2 regions of the Streptomyces sp. x-19 genome follow, and region 1 is predicted to be linked to the other one. Evidence: riboswitches for the same ligand, from Rfam matches in the RefSeq annotation. Region 1 holds a riboswitch; the other holds the start of a gene.
The links. Region 1 has a riboswitch for thiamine pyrophosphate ahead of ACLJT4_RS17515 (thiamine ABC transporter substrate binding subunit). Riboswitches for the same ligand answer to the same signal wherever they lie in the genome.

Region 1 (4,192 bases):
CATAGGGGTCGGCGTCGGGCTCGGCGTGGTCATCCTCGCCTCGCTCTTCGTCTACAAGCCGGTGTTCATCGGTGTCATAGCGATCGCCGTCGTCGTGGGCCTGTGGGAACTGACCTCGCGGCTGGCCGAGCGCAAGGACATCCGGGTGCCGCTGGTCCCGCTCGCGCTCGGCGGCACCGCGATGGTCGTCGCCGGGTACGTGCGCGGTGCCGAAGGCGCCTGGGTGGCGATGGCGCTCACCGCGCTCGCCGTCCTCGTCTGGCGGATGACCGAGGCGCCCCAGAACTACCTCCGGGACGTCACGGCCGCCATCTTCGCGGCCTTCTACGTCCCCTTCCTGGCGACCTTCGTGGCGCTGATGCTGGCGGCCGAGGACGACGGGCCGCAGCGGGTGCTGACCTTCCTGCTGCTGACGGTCGTCAGCGACACCGGCGCCTACGCGGTCGGCTGGCGCTTCGGCAGGAAGAAGCTCGCGCCGCGGATCAGTCCCGGCAAGACCCGCGAGGGACTCGTCGGAGCGGTGCTCTTCGCGATGGTGGCGGGCGCGCTGTGCATGCAGTTCCTGATCAAGGGCGGCATCTGGTGGCAGGGACTGCTGCTCGGCCTCGCGGTCGCGGTCAGCGCCACCCTCGGTGACCTCGGCGAATCCATGATCAAGCGGGATCTGGGCATCAAGGACATGGGCACCCTGCTGCCCGGTCACGGCGGGATCATGGACCGGTTGGACTCGCTGCTGCCGACCGCTCCCGTCGTCTGGCTGCTGTTCGTGATCTTCGTGGGATCGGGCTGAGCGTCGCCGGTTACCCTTGAAGGGCGCGTCGCTCGTTCGTGGCGCGCCCTTTCCGTCCCCGCGACCGCGGGGACGATCCGTGAGGTCTCCCGGTTCCGGCCCGTCCGGACCCCGGTCATGCGTCGGCAGAAGCCGCCCGACCTCGTCGCACAGAGGAGTTTCCGCCCATGGCACGCCCGGCCCCGGGAGAACTGACGTTCGTCGCCCCCCGCGGCGCCAAGAAGCCACCGCGGCACCTCGCCGACCTCAGCCCGGCCGAGCGCCGCGAGGCGGTGGCGGCGATCGGCGAGAAGCCGTTCCGCGCCAAGCAGCTGTCGCAGCACTACTTCGCCCGCTACGCGCACGACCCCGCCCAGTGGACCGACATCCCCGCGGCGGCGCGCGAGAAGCTCGCCGCCGAACTGCTGCCGGACCTGATGTCCGTGGTGCGGCACATCTCGTGCGACGACGACACCACCCGCAAGACGCTGTGGCGCCTGCACGACGGCACCCTCGTCGAGTCCGTCCTGATGCGCTATCCGGACCGGGTCACCATGTGCATCTCCTCGCAGGCCGGCTGCGGCATGAACTGCCCGTTCTGCGCCACCGGCCAGGCCGGCCTGGACCGCAACCTCTCCACCGCCGAGATCGTGCACCAGATCGTCGACGGGATGCGGGCGCTGCGCGACGGCGAGGTGCCCGGCGGACCGGCACGGCTGTCCAACATCGTCTTCATGGGCATGGGTGAGCCGCTCGCCAACTACAAGCGGGTGGTCGGCGCCATCCGGCGGCTGACCGACCCCGAGCCGGACGGGCTGGGCCTCTCCCAGCGCGGCATCACCGTCTCCACCGTCGGGCTGGTCCCGGCGATGCTGCGGTTCGCCGACGAGGGCTTCAAGTGCCGGCTCGCGCTGTCGCTGCACGCGCCCGACGACGAGCTGCGGGACACCCTCGTGCCCGTCAACACCCGCTGGAAGGTCCGCGAGGTGCTGGACGCGGCGTGGGAGTACGCCGAGAAGTCCGGCCGCCGGGTCTCGATCGAGTACGCCCTGATCCGCGACATCAACGACCAGGCGTGGCGCGGTGACCTGCTGGGACGGCTGCTCAAGGGCAAGCGCGTCCACGTCAACCTCATCCCGCTCAACCCGACCCCCGGCTCGAAGTGGACCGCCTCGCGGCCCGAGGACGAGCTGGCGTTCGTGCGGGCCATCGAGGCGCACGGCGTGCCCGTGACCGTGCGGGACACCCGGGGCCAGGAGATCGACGGCGCCTGCGGACAGCTTGCAGCCTCGGAGCGCTGAGCCACCCGCTGGTACGGTGTCGTCGAACAAATGCACATTCCGACAGGGGAGCGCCACAGCGCTGAGAGTGCGGACACGTCGTAGCCCGACGACGCCGCAGACCCTTGAACCTCGCCCGGGTCATTCCGGGTAGGAAGTTCGGTCGTCACTCATGCTGTTGCGCCCTGCCCACCGCCCGCTGCCGAACGTCTCCGACAAAGAACGCAGCGGGCACCGGGCGGGGCCGCGTCTCTTCCTGGCCAGCCAGGAGGAAATCAGTGAGCACCACCAGAAGGATCACCGCGGCAGCGCTCGCCGCCGCGGCCGGCATGACGGCACTCGCCGGATGCGGCAGCGCCGGCGACAGCAGCGCCGACGCCAAGACCGTCACGCTCGTCAGCCACGACTCGTTCAACGCCTCCAAGTCCGTCCTGGCCGCCTTCGAGAAGGAGAGCGGCTACAAGGTCAAGGTGCTCAGGGGCGGGGACGCCGGCGAAGCCGTCAACAAGGCGATCCTCTCCAAGGACAACCCGCAGGGCGACGTCTTCTTCGGCATCGACAACACCCTGCTCTCGCGCGGGCTGAACGCCGGGCTCTTCACCCCCTACAAGGCCAAGGGCCTGGACAGCGTCCCGGCTGATCTGCAGCTCGACAAGGACGGCCACCGGGTCACGCCCCTCGACTACGGCGACATCTGCGTCAACTACGACCGCGCCTACTTCACCCAGCACAAGCTGGCGCCGCCGCAGACCTTCGACGACCTGCTCAAGCCGCAGTACAAGGGCCTGCTCGTCACGGAGAACTCCGCCACCTCCTCCCCGGGACTCGCCTTCCAGCTCGGCACGATCGCCGCCCACGGCGAAGCCGGCTGGACGGACTACTGGAAGAAGCTCAAGGCCAACGGCGTCGAGGTCGTCGACAGCTGGGAGCAGGCGTACAACGAGCGCTTCTCGGGCTCCGCGGCCGGCAAGGGCAAGGGGGACAAGCCGCTGGTGGTCTCCTACGCCTCCAGCCCGCCCGCCGAAGTGATGGGCAAGAACCCCGCCCCGAAGGAGGCCCCGACCGGCGTCGCGACCGGCACCTGCTTCCAGCAGATCGAATTCGGTGGTCTGCTCAAGGGCGCCAAGAACGAGAAGGGCGGCAAGGCGCTGCTCGACTTCCTCCTGTCGAAGACGTTCCAGGAGGACATGCCGCTGCAGATGTTCGTCAACCCGGCACGCAAGGACGCCAAGGAGCCGGAGCTGTTCACCCGCTACGGCGCCACGATCGACAAGCCGGCGACCCTCGCACCCGAGACGATCGCCAAGAACCGTGACCAGTGGGTCAAGCAGTGGTCCTCGCTCGTTCTGAAGTAGCCCGCACCCGGCAACGGGGGACCGCGCGGACCACGGCGGTGCGGCTCGGCCTGATGGTCGTGCCGTTCGTCTTCTTCGCGGTGTTCTTCGCCTACCCGGTCGCCGTGATCGTCGGCCGGGGGCTGAAGGACGGCGGGCAGTGGCAACTCGGCCGCTTCGGCGCCGTGCTCGGTGATCCGGACGTCCTCCACGTGCTGTGGTTCACGGTGTGGCAGGCCGCTGCCTCGACCGCCTTGACGCTGCTGATCGCGCTGCCCGGCGCCTACGTCTTCGCCCGCTTCGACTTCCCCGGCAAACAACTGCTGCGGGCGGTGGTGGCGGTGCCGTTCGTGCTGCCCACCGTCGTCGTCGGCTCCGCCTTCCTGGCGCTGGTCGGCCGGGGCGGGCTGCTGGACGACCTGTGGGGCGTCCGGCTGGACACCTCGGTGTGGGCGATCCTGCTGGCGCACGTCTTCTTCAACTACGCCGTCGTCGTCCGCACCGTCGGCGGGCTCTGGTCCCAGCTCGACCCGCGTCAGGAGGAGGCGGCCCGGGTCCTGGGCGTCGGAAGGTTCGCGGCGTGGCGGAAGGTGACGCTGCCCGCGCTCGGGCCGGCGGTGGCCGCCGCGGCGCTGATGGTGTTCCTCTTCACCTTCACCTCCTTCGGAGTGGTGCAGATCCTCGGCGGACCCACCTTCTCCACGTTGGAGGTGGAGATCTACCGGCAGACCGCCGACTTCCTGGACCTGCCGACCGCCGCCGTGCTCACCCTGATCCAGTTCGCGGCCGTACTGGGACTGTTGGCGCTG
Region 2 (4,192 bases), on a different contig from region 1:
CCCACTGACAGCCGGTACCCGGGCATCGCCGCCGGGCAACGCGTGTCCCCCGCCGGGTGGGCGGCGGGGGGCCGCGCAGCGGGTCAGCGGACCGCCGACTTCAGCGGAACGGCAGCGTCCGCCGCCCGCTCCCGGTCGAGCAGGGCGCCCCGCTCGATGAGCCGGCGCCCCTGGGCCAGATCCCGCGGGCGCCCCACGGCCAGCAGCGCGACCAGCCGTCCCGCTCCGCCGGCGCCGTCGCCGCGGAGCCAGAGGACCGACCAGGCGGCGCCGGTGGGATCACCGCGCCAGACCAGTTCGTCGGCGTCCCCGTGGTGGCCGGCGTACTGCACGAACCGGCCGAACTGCTCGGACCAGAAGTACGGCACCGGGTCGTAGACCACGCCCTCGGCTGCGCCGCGGGCGATGTTCTCGGCCACCGTGCGGGGCCCCTGGAGGGCGTTGTCCCAGTGGTGGACCAGCAGCCGGGTGTCGTAACGGGCCGACGGGAAGGAGGCGCAGTCGCCGACCGCGTAGACGTCGGGAACGGAGGTGCGCAGCCGCTCGTCGGCCTGCACCGAGCCGTCCGCGGGCGAGAGGGCGACGCCGGAACCGGCCAGCCAGCCGGTGGCGGGCCGGGCGCCGATGCCGACGACGACGGCGTCGGCGGGCAGGGCGGTGCCGTCGGCGAGGGTCACCGCGCCGGGCGCGACGGAGTCGACCCGCACGCCGGTGCGCAGATCGGCCCCGGCGTCCGCGTACCAGCCGGTCATGTGCCCGGCGACCTCGGCGGGCAGGGCGCCGGCCAGCGGGTGGTCGGCGGCCTCGACGACGGTGACCTCGCAGCCCGCCTCACGGGCGGCGGTGGCGAACTCCGCACCGATCCAGCCGGCCCCCACCACCACGATCCGGTGCTGGGCGGCGAGCACCGGGCGCAGCCGCTCGGCGTCGTCCAGGGTGCGCAGCAGGTGCACGTCGGGGCGGCCCTCGCTGCCGGGCAGCCGGATCGGTTCGGCGCCGGTCGCCAGGACCGCGTAGTCGTAGCGGACCGGGCCCCGGTCGGTCTCGACGAGGTGCTCCTCGGGGCGCAGTGCGGTGACCCGGCGGCCGAGGTGGAGGTCGATGCCGAGACTGGCGAAGTCGATGTCGAACGCGGAGCCGTCGGCCTTGCCGAGCAGCACCGCCTTGGACAGCGGGGGCCGGTCGTAGGGCTGGTGCGGCTCGTCGCCGAGGAGCGCGATCGCTCCTCGCCAGCCTTGTTCGCGCAGGGCCACGGCGGTCTGCACACCTGCCATCCCGGCGCCGACGATCACCACGCGCGGCGTGCGGTCAGGGTCCTGGGGAGACTTGCTCTGCTCGCTCACCCGCTCACTCTAGGACGGCACCCGACGCGGCCCGCAGCAGCGCGCAAGGAGATCTCTGACACAGCGTCACGCCCCGTGACGGCCGGCCCCGCTCCCCGGGCGCTCCCTTACGACGCGTCGCGACCCGTATTAGGGTGGCGGATGCACGCACTCGCGGGAGCCCGGACGGACCGGGCTGAGAGGGAGGCTGGCCGGCCTCCGACCGTACGAACCTGATCCGGGTCATGCCGGCGAAGGGAGGGGCTGGACGCCCATGCATCCATCCACCACACCAACGGACCCGTCGCGGCCCGCGGACCGGCACCCCGACGTGCTGGTCATCGGCGGCGGCATCATCGGACTGGTGACCGCCTGGCGGGCGGCCGGCCGCGGACTGCGGGTCGCGCTGGCGGACCCCGCGCCCGGCGGCGGCGCGGCGTTCGTCGCGGGCGGCATGCTGGCCGCGGTCACCGAGCTCCACTACGGCGAGGAGACCCTGCTGGGCCTCAACCTGGCCTCGGCACAGCGGTATCCGCGCTTCGCGGAAGAGCTGGAGGAGGCCAGCGGGCAGCGGATCGGCTACCGCCGGTGCGGCACCCTGGCCGTCGCGCTGGACGCCGACGACCGCGCCCACCTGAGGGAGTTGCACGCCCTCCAGGTCCGCTCGGGCCTGGACTCGCAGTGGCTGACCGGACGCGAGTGCCGGCGCCTGGAGCCGATGCTCGCCCCGGGGGTGCGCGGCGGCCTCCGGGTGGACGGTGACCATCAGGTCGATCCGCGGCGGCTGGCGGGCGCCCTGCTGGCCGCCTGCGAACGGGCCGGGGTGGTCTTCCACCGAACGGCGGCGGAGCGCCTGACGACCGCCCGGGGACGCGCCACGGGCGCCGAACTCGCCGACGGGACGCGGCTGGCGGCCGGTCAGGTCGTACTGGCCGGGGGCAGTCGCAGCGGGCTGCTGGCCGGCGTCCCGGAGGCCGTGCGGCCGCCGGTGCGGCCCGTCAAGGGGCAAGTGCTGCGGCTGCGGCTGCCGGACCGGCTCCCGGGCGGCCAGGCGTTCCTCTCCCGCACCGTGCGGGCCGTGGTCCGCGGCAACCCGCTCTACCTGGTGCCCCGGGAGAGCGGCGAACTGGTCCTCGGCGCCACCAGCGAGGAGTTGGGCTGGGACACCACGGTGACCGCGGGCGGCGTCTACGAACTGCTGCGGGACGCCCACGAACTTCTCCCGGGCCTCACCGAACTGCCGCTGGTCGAGAGCCTCGCCGGGCTGCGTCCCGGCTCCCCCGACAACGCACCGCTGCTCGGCCCGACCGGGCTGCCCGGCCTCCACCTGGCCACCGGCCACTTCCGCAACGGCGTGCTGCTGACGCCGGTCACCGGTGACGTGCTGGCCGAGGTGCTGGCCACCGGAACCGTCCCGGAAGAGGCCCGCCCCTTCTCCCCCACGCGCTTCTCCCCCACCACCGTGGGGACCGAGCGCGTCCGTGCCCTTGAGGAGCAGCCCGTATGAGCGCCCCCGGTACGCCCGGTACTCCTGCCGGCCCCGTCGCCCCCGATGCCCCTACCGGCCCCACGGTGTCCGTCTCCGTCAACGGGGAGGCCCGCCGGATCCCGGGCGGGCTGACCCTGGACCGGCTGGTCGCCACGCTGTCCCGGGCGTCGGCCGGGGTGGCCGCCGCGGTCAACGAGACCGTCGTGCCGCGCACCCAGTGGTCCACCACCGCGCTCGGCGACGGCGACCGCGTCGAAGTGCTCACCGCCGTGCAGGGAGGCTGATCACGGTCATGACCGACACCGCAGTGGAACCGGCGGACGCCGTCGCGGCGCCCGCCCCCGACGCCGACCCGCTCACCATCGCCGGCACCACGTTCCGGTCCCGGCTCATCATGGGCACCGGCGGCGCGCCCAGCCTCGGCGTCCTGGAGCGCGCCCTGCTGGCCTCCGGCACGGAGCTGACGACGGTCGCCATGCGGCGGCTGGACCCGACCGTGCAGGGCTCGGTGCTGTCCGTGCTCCAGCGCAACGGGATCCGGGTGCTGCCGAACACCGCCGGCTGCTTCACGGCGGGCGAGGCGGTGCTCACCGCCCGGCTCGCCCGGGAGGCGCTCGGCACCGACTGGGTCAAGCTGGAGGTCGTCGCCGACGAGCGGACCCTGCTGCCCGACCCGGTGGAGCTGCTGGACGCCGCCGAGACCCTCGTGGACGACGGTTTCGTCGTCCTGCCGTACACCAACGACGACCCCGTCGTCGCCCGGAAGCTGGAGGACGTGGGCTGTGCGGCGATCATGCCGCTCGGTTCGCCGATCGGTTCCGGCCTCGGCATCCGCAATCCGCACAACTTCCAGCTGATCACCGAGCGTGCGGGCGTCCCGGTCGTCCTGGACGCCGGCGCGGGCACCGCCTCGGACGCGGCGCTCGCCATGGAGCTGGGCTGTGCGGCGGTGATGCTGGCGTCGGCGGTGACCCGCGCGCAGGAGCCGGAGCTGATGGCGGCGGCGATGCGGCACGCGGTGGAGGCGGGCCGGCTGGCGCACCGCGCCGGTCGGATCCCGCGCCGCCACTTCGCGTTGGCGTCCTCGCCCACCGACGGCGTCGCGGAGCTGGACCCGGAGCGGCCGGCGTTCTAGGGCGTGTCCGCGGGCCCGGCCGCCCCGGCGGGCTGGGCCGTCAGCTCCGGCGGGGCCGCGGTGATCACCTCGTCGAGGAGGTTCCGGGAGGCCATCAGGGCGTCGATGGAGCCGGTGAGCCGGGCCCGCTCCCGATGGAGCTCGCCGACCAGCTGCGGGCAGGTGGGCACCAGCCGGCCGTCGTCGTCGCGCAGACAGGGCAGCACCTGGGCGATGGTGGCGGTGTTCAGCCCGGAGGTCAGCAGC

Region 2: another riboswitch for thiamine pyrophosphate. It lies ahead of thiO (glycine oxidase ThiO); the one in region 1 lies ahead of ACLJT4_RS17515 (thiamine ABC transporter substrate binding subunit).

What each region holds. Positions count from the first base shown of each region.
Region 1 is NZ_JAJPWK010000006.1:98,125-102,316, reverse strand. It holds gene ACLJT4_RS17525 (phosphatidate cytidylyltransferase) at 1-790, shown strand, start outside; gene rlmN (23S rRNA (adenine(2503)-C(2))-methyltransferase RlmN) at 958-2,070, shown strand; TPP riboswitch at 2,105-2,224, shown strand; gene ACLJT4_RS17515 (thiamine ABC transporter substrate binding subunit) at 2,328-3,404, shown strand; gene ACLJT4_RS17510 (ABC transporter permease) at 3,443-4,192, shown strand, end outside.
Region 2 is NZ_JAJPWK010000001.1:720,643-724,834, reverse strand. It holds gene ACLJT4_RS03395 (NAD(P)/FAD-dependent oxidoreductase) at 84-1,343, opposite strand; TPP riboswitch at 1,487-1,599, shown strand; gene thiO (glycine oxidase ThiO) at 1,597-2,829, shown strand; gene thiS (sulfur carrier protein ThiS) at 2,895-3,095, shown strand; gene ACLJT4_RS03380 (thiazole synthase) at 3,104-3,946, shown strand; gene ACLJT4_RS03375 (MerR family transcriptional regulator) at 3,943-4,192, opposite strand, start outside.